Regions from separate parts of the Hydrogenophaga sp. PML113 genome, predicted to be linked through region 1. Evidence: predicted binding sites of a transcription regulator. Region 1 holds the regulator's gene; the other holds the start of a gene.
The links. Region 1 encodes NrdR, which represses ribonucleotide reductase genes. Its sites were predicted from a motif close to CACNANATNTNGTG; they were not measured.
Positions count from the first base shown of each region.

Region 2: BHU06_RS10215 (ribonucleoside-diphosphate reductase subunit alpha) is a predicted target of NrdR. The motif match lies at 1,457-1,470, and genes of this name have one in related genera.

Region 1 covers NZ_MIYM01000002.1:402,496-405,891, reverse strand. Annotated here, with positions in the region: gene BHU06_RS05255 (pilus assembly protein) at 1-244, opposite strand, end outside; gene ribD (bifunctional diaminohydroxyphosphoribosylaminopyrimidine deaminase/5-amino-6-(5-phosphoribosylamino)uracil reductase RibD) at 376-1,515, opposite strand; gene nrdR (transcriptional regulator NrdR) at 1,559-2,008, opposite strand; gene glyA (serine hydroxymethyltransferase) at 2,025-3,266, opposite strand; ZMP/ZTP riboswitch at 3,302-3,396, opposite strand, start outside.
Region 2 covers NZ_MIYM01000004.1:369,966-373,361, forward strand. Annotated here, with positions in the region: gene BHU06_RS10205 (sigma-54 dependent transcriptional regulator) at 1-653, shown strand, start outside; gene ampD (1,6-anhydro-N-acetylmuramyl-L-alanine amidase AmpD) at 628-1,221, shown strand; gene BHU06_RS10215 (ribonucleoside-diphosphate reductase subunit alpha) at 1,586-3,396, shown strand, end outside.

The sequences.
Region 1 (3,396 bases):
TCGACCCCGAGTTGTCCAGCGAGACCACGATGTTGGGTTTGGCGCCCGTGCTGCTGACCAGCAGCGGGCGCTGGCTGGGCTGGGCCTGGACCTCCACCGCGCCCAGCCCGGCGGCGGTGCCGATGGCGCACAGCAGCCAGCCCGGCAGATGCGCTGCCGGGCGTGGGGTGCGTGGCGGACGGGGGATGGGCGCCGGGCCAGGCGCGGGATGGGGCAGGGGACGGGAGCAGGGCGAGCGCGACATGGCCCGCGATGGTTCAGCCGCTTCGCCAGGCCCGCCGGGCATCAGCCGATGGACTGCATGGCCAAACGGATGCAGAACTAAGTGCTACTCACTTTGCGGTAGTTCGACCGCCAACGGTCGCGCCCGGGTGATCAGTGGTCCGTGAGAAATGCGTCTCGGCCCTCGAGCCGGGCGCGCAATCGCAGGTCGGTGCCCACCGGCAGGGTGTCCAGCCAGCGCAGGGCCACGCCGTCGGCCAAACGTTCCAGCGGGCCGAAGGGCGCCATGCCGGCTCCCTGGCCGAGCAGGCGGGGCGCCAGGTAGACCAGCAGCTCGTCCACCCAGCCCTCGCGCAGCAGGGACGCGTTGAGCTTGGCCCCGGCCTCGACGTGCAACTCGTTCACCTCGCGCCGGCCCAGCTCTTGAAGCGCGGCGCCCAGGTCGACCTTGCCGTTCGCGCCGGGCATCGGGAGGGTGTCGGCGCCGCGTTCCCGCAGCGCCGCGGCCCGGGGCTCGGCAGCGTCGGCATGGAAGAACCACCGCTGGCGCGGCAGGCCACCGTGCGGCGGCTCGAACAGCCGCGCCGTGGGCGGGGTGTCCAGGCGGCTGTCGATCACGGCCAGGTGCGGTTGGCGCAGCAGGCCCGGCAAGCGCGCGTCCAGGCGGGGGTTGTCTTCGAGCACGGTGCCCGCGCCCGTCAGCACGGCGCAGGCCCGGGCGCGCCATCGGTGGCCGTCTTCGCGGGCGGCTTCTCCGGTGATCCACTGGCTCTGTCCGTTGGGCAGGGCCGTGATGCCATCGAGCGAGGCGGCCATCTTCATGCGCACCCAGGGCCGTCCGCGCACCATGCGGCTGAAGAAGCCGATGTTGAGTTCGCGGCTGGCCCGGGCGATGGGGTGGTCGCCGGGCAGCAGGTCGACCGCGAGGCCGGCGGCGCGCAGCCGCTGCAGGCCTTGGCCGGCCACGCGGGGGTTGGGGTCGGTGGTGGCCACCACCACGCGCGCCACCTGGGCCGCGATCAGCGCGTCGCAGCAAGGCGGGGTGCGGCCGTGGTGCGAGCAGGGCTCCAGCGTGACATAGGCGGTGGCGCCGGCCGTGCCTTCGCCGCGCGCCTGGGCGTCGCGCAGGGCCATGACCTCGGCGTGCGGCCCGCCGGCCTGCTGGGTGTGGCCCGAGCCGATGACCCGGCCGTCCGACGCGACCAGCACACAGCCGACGCGGGGGTTGGGGTTCGACAGCCAGAGGGCGCGCTCGGCCAGTTCGAGCGCCGCCGCCAGGGGCCCGGTGCTCACCTCGCGGCTCCTGCGCGGGCGCGGGCCGCGCACCGGGGGGCCATCAGCGCTTCACCTCATCCACCAGCGCCCGGAACTCGTCGATGTCCTCGAAGCTGCGGTAGACGCTGGCGAAGCGGATGTAGGCGACCTTGTCGAGCTTCTTGAGCTCGCGCATCACCATCTCGCCGATGCGGTTGGCCGGGATCTCGCGCACGCCCAGGTTGAGCAGCTTTTCCTCGATGCGCTCGATCGCGGCATCGACCTGCTCGGTGCTCACCGGGCGCTTGCGCAGGGCCAGCGCGAAGGAGGCGCGCAGCTTGTCGGGCACGTACTCGACGCGGCGGCCGTCCTTCTTGACCACCATCGGGAAGCTGACGTCGGGCCGCTCGTAGGTGGTGAAGCGCTTCTCGCAGTGGCCGCAGCGGCGGCGGCGGCGGATGAAGTCGGCGTCTTCCGAGACCCGCGTCTCGACCACCTGGGTCTCGAGATGGCCGCAGAAGGGGCACCGCATCGCCGCCGCTCCGGGTTCAGCGGTAGACCGGGAAACGCGCGGTCAGCGCGTTGACCTTTTCGCGCACCGCGGCGATGTTGGCCGGGTCGCGGTTGTCGAGCACGTCGGCCACCAGGTTGGCGGTCAGGCGCGCTTCCTCGTCCTTGAAGCCGCGCGTGGTCATGGCCGGGGTGCCGATGCGCACGCCGCTGGTCACCATCGGCTTCTCGGGGTCGTTGGGGATGGCGTTCTTGTTGATCGTCATGTGCGCCTGGCCCAGCACCGCCTCGGCTTCCTTGCCGGTGATGCCCTTGGCGCGCAGGTCGACCAGCATCACGTGGCTTTCGGTGCGCCCGCTCACGATGCGCAGGCCGCGCTGGGTGAGCGTCTCGGCCACGATCTGGGCGTTTTTCACCACCTGCTGCTGGTAGGCCTTGAACTCGGGCGAGAGCGCTTCCTTGAAGGCCACGGCCTTGGCCGCGATCACGTGCATCAGCGGGCCGCCCTGCAGGCCAGGGAAGATGGCGCTGTTGATGGCCTTCTCGTGCTCGGCCTTCATGAGGATGAAGCCGCCGCGCGGGCCGCGCAGGCTCTTGTGGGTGGTGGAGGTCACCACATCGGCGTGCGGCACCGGGTTGGGGTAGACGCCGGCGGCGATCAGGCCGGCGTAGTGCGCCATGTCGACCATGAAGAGCGCGCCCACGTCCTTGGCCACCTGGGCGAAGCGCGCGAAGTCGATGCGCAGGCTGTAGGCCGAGGCGCCGGCGATGATGAGCTTGGGCTTGGTCTCGTGGGCCTTGCGCTCCATGGCGTCGTAGTCGATCTCTTCCTTCTCGTTGAGACCGTAGGACACCACGTTGAACCACTTGCCGCTCATGTTGAGCGCCATGCCGTGGGTGAGGTGGCCGCCTTCGGCCAGGCTCATGCCCATGATGGTGTCGCCGGGCTTGAGGAAGGCCAGGAACACGCCTTCGTTGGCGGAGGCGCCGCAGTGCGGCTGCACGTTGGCGGCCTCGGCGCCGAAGAGCCGCTTGATGCGGTCGATGGCCAGCTGCTCGGCCACGTCCACGTACTCGCAGCCGCCGTAGTAGCGGCGGCCGGGGTAACCCTCGGCGTACTTGTTGGTGAGTTGGGTGCCCTGCGCGGCCATCACGGCCGGGCTGGCGTAGTTCTCGCTCGCGATGAGCTCGATGTGGTGTTCCTGGCGGGCGTTTTCGGCCTGGATGGCGGCAAACAGCTCGGGGTCGGTCTGTTCGATGAGGATGCGGCGGTCGTACATGGCAGTCCTGAATGACGAGGAACCTTGCGCGTGACAAGGGCTGCCCAGGCGAACGGCTGAACGCCCGGCCTGTCGACGCGGGCGGTGCGCTTCCCAGTGGTTGTCCCGGTGGTCGCCCTGAACAGGGGGC
Region 2 (3,396 bases), on a different contig from region 1:
TCGACGTGCGCCTGGTCAGCGCCACCCACCGCGACCTGCCCGCGCTGGTTCAGGCCGGCCAGTTCCGCCAGGACCTGTACTACCGCCTCAACGTGATCGGCCTGCGCACGCCCGCCCTGCGCGACCGGCCCGAGGACCTGCCCCTGCTCGCGCAGGCCCTGCTGGAGCGCTTGTGCGCCGAGGCTGGCCAGGCCGTGCCCGAGCTCTCGCCAGCCGCACTGGCCTGGCTGCAGGCGCGCGAGTTGCCGGGCAACGTGCGCGAGCTCGAGAACCTGCTGCAGCGCGCGCTCGCGCTGGCCAGCGGCCCCGTGCTGCAACCCGCCGACTTCGGTGAAACCGGCGACACGGAACCCGCCACGCTGCCCGACCCGCTGCCCGACGCTCCAGTGCCGGCCGGCGGGCCCTACCGCTTCGTTCCCCTGGCGCCGGCCGCTTCCGCCGACGAGCCCGCCCTGCCCAGCGACCTGCAGAGCTACCTCGACGAGCAGGAGCGCCAGGTGCTGCTCAAAGCCCTGCAGGAATGCGGCTACAACCGCACCGCGGCGGCGGCACGGCTGGGCCTGAACCTGCGGCAGATCCGCTACCGCATCCAGCGCCTGGGCATCGTGGTCCCCGGCGCGACCGGTCATGGCGACACCGACGCCACCGACTGAGCCCCGCTGGCACGGCGGCTGGTGGCGCGGCGCACGGCGGATCGATTCGCCCAACCATGGCGCGCGGCCGCGCGGCACGGCCGTCGACCTGATCGTGCTGCACTCCATCAGCTTGCCGCCCGGCGTGTACGGGGGCGACGAGGTCGAGCGCCTGTTCACCAACCGGCTCGACTGGGACGCGCACCCTTATTTCCAGTCCATCCGCGGCATCGAGGTCTCATCGCATTTCTTCGTGCGCCGCGACGGGCGGGTGCTCCAGTTCGTCTCCACCGTGCGCCGCGCCTGGCACGCCGGCGCCTCGCACTGGCGGGGCCGCGACAACTGCAACGACTTCTCCGTCGGCATCGAGCTCGAAGGCCTGGAGGGCGAGGCCTTCGAGGCCGCGCAGTACGAGGCGCTGGCGCGCTTGTGCCGTGCGCTGCGCACACGCCACCCCATCGAGCAAATGGCCGGGCACGAGCACATCGCCCCGGGCCGCAAGCGCGACCCCGGGCCGGGTTTTGACTGGCCCCGGCTGCGACAGCTCGTCGGGTGGGACCCCTCGTGTTTTCCCGAGGCTACAGGCTGAGGGTATCGGGGTATTTCCCGCGCCCCCTGCGCGCGCCATCGGACACCAGAGACGGCACGCGGCCTGCGGCCCCGAATCGCCTTGCACCCCGCATGAACACTGCGCTTTTCGCGCGAAACGCAGGCGCGGCCAATGCTGCGCGCGCCCCCTCGCGCGGCAGCTGGTTCCCTGAGGGCATCCATCGGCCGCGATGGATTCACAAACACTATCGGTAGTGCCTTGTTGCCCCCCTACACACCAGATATAGTGTGCCCCCGGATACCCCCCGACCCTGAAAACCGCGCCGCTGCGAGCCCACCCGGCGCCAGGCACCAGGGGCGGACCGACCCGATCACCGAGAACAAATCCTGAATCGAGAGGAACCATGCTGAGCGCAGCCACCCCCCAGTCCCCCGCCGCCAACGTCCCGACATCCGCGCCCGGCGTCTCGCCCTCCACCGCCACGGCCTCCATGTCCGCCTACGCCCAGTACCAGATCATCCGGCGCAATGGCGCCGTGGTGCCCTTCGAGCCCAGCAAGATCGCCGTGGCCATGATGAAGGCCTTCCTGGCGGTGCACGGCACGCAGGGCGCGGCCTCGGCCAGCGTGCGCGAAACGGTGGACCAGCTGACGCAGGTCGTGGTGCGCGCCCTCATGCGTTCGCGTCCGGGCGGCGGCACCTTCCACATCGAGGACGTGCAGGACCAGGCCGAACTCGGCCTGATGCGCAGCGGCCACCATGAAGTCGCGCGCGCCTACGTGCTCTACCGCGAGCGCCGCGCCGCCGAGCGCGCCACCCAGGCCGCCACCGCGCGCGCCGCCGAGCCCCAGCTGCACGTGCTCGATGGCGGCCAGCGCGTGCCGCTGGACATCGACGCCCTCACCCGCCTGATCACCGACGCCTGCGCCGGCCTGGGCGCCGACGTCAAGGCCGACCCCATCGTCGCCGAGACCAAGCGCAATTTGTACGACGGCGTGCCCATGGACGAGGTCTACAAGGCCGCCATCCTGGCCGCGCGCACGCTGATCGAAAAGGACCCCGACTACACCTACGCCACCGCGCGCCTGCTGCTGCACACCATCGTCAAGGAGATCCTGGGCCAGGAAGTGCCGCGGGCGCAGATGGCCCAGCGCTACGCCGACTACTTCCCCGAGTTCATCCAGCGCGGTGTCAACGCCGAGCTGCTCAATCCGGACCTGCTGAACTTCGACCTCGCCCGCCTGGGCGCCGCGCTCAAGCCCGAGCGCGACCTGCAGTTCGACTACCTCGGCCTGCAGACCCTGTACGACCGCTACTTCCTGCACGTGCGCAAGACGCGCATCGAGCTGCCGCAGGCCTTCTTCATGCGCGTGGCCATGGGCCTGTCGCTCAACGAGATCGACCGCGAAGCCCGCGCGATCGAGTTCTACGAGATCCTCTCGACCTTCGACTTCATGAGCAGCACGCCCACGCTGTTCAACAGCGGCACGCTGCGCTCGCAGCTGTCCAGCTGCTACCTCACCACCGTGCCCGACGACCTCGACGGCATCTACGAGTCCATCAAGGAAAACGCCCTGCTGTCCAAGTTCGCTGGCGGCCTGGGCAACGACTGGACCCGCGTGCGCGCCCTGGGCAGCCACATCAAGGGCACCAACGGCGAATCGCAAGGCGTCGTGCCTTTCCTGAAGGTCGTCAACGACACCGCCGTGGCCGTGAACCAGGGCGGCAAGCGCAAGGGCGCGGTCTGCACCTACCTGGAGACCTGGCACCTCGACATCGAGGAATTCCTGGAGCTGCGCAAGAACACCGGCGACGACCGCCGCCGCACCCACGACATGAACACCGCGAACTGGATTCCGGACCTGTTCATGAAGCGCGTGCTGGAAAAGGGCGAGTGGAGCCTGTTCTCCCCCTCCAACACCCCCGACCTGCACGACAAGTTCGGCACCGACTTCGAGAAGGCCTACGTGGCCTACGAGGAAAAGGCCGCGCGCGGCGAGATCAAGCCCTACAAGAAGGTGCCCGCCACCGACCTGTGGCGCAAGATGCTCTCGATGCTGTTCGAGACCGGCCACCCCTGGATCACCTTCAAGGACGCCTGCAACGTGCGCAGCCCGCAGCAGCACGCCGGCGTGGTGCACAGCTCCAACCTCTGCACCGAGATCACGCTCAACACCAGCGACACCGAGACCGCCGTCTGCAACCTCGGCTCGGT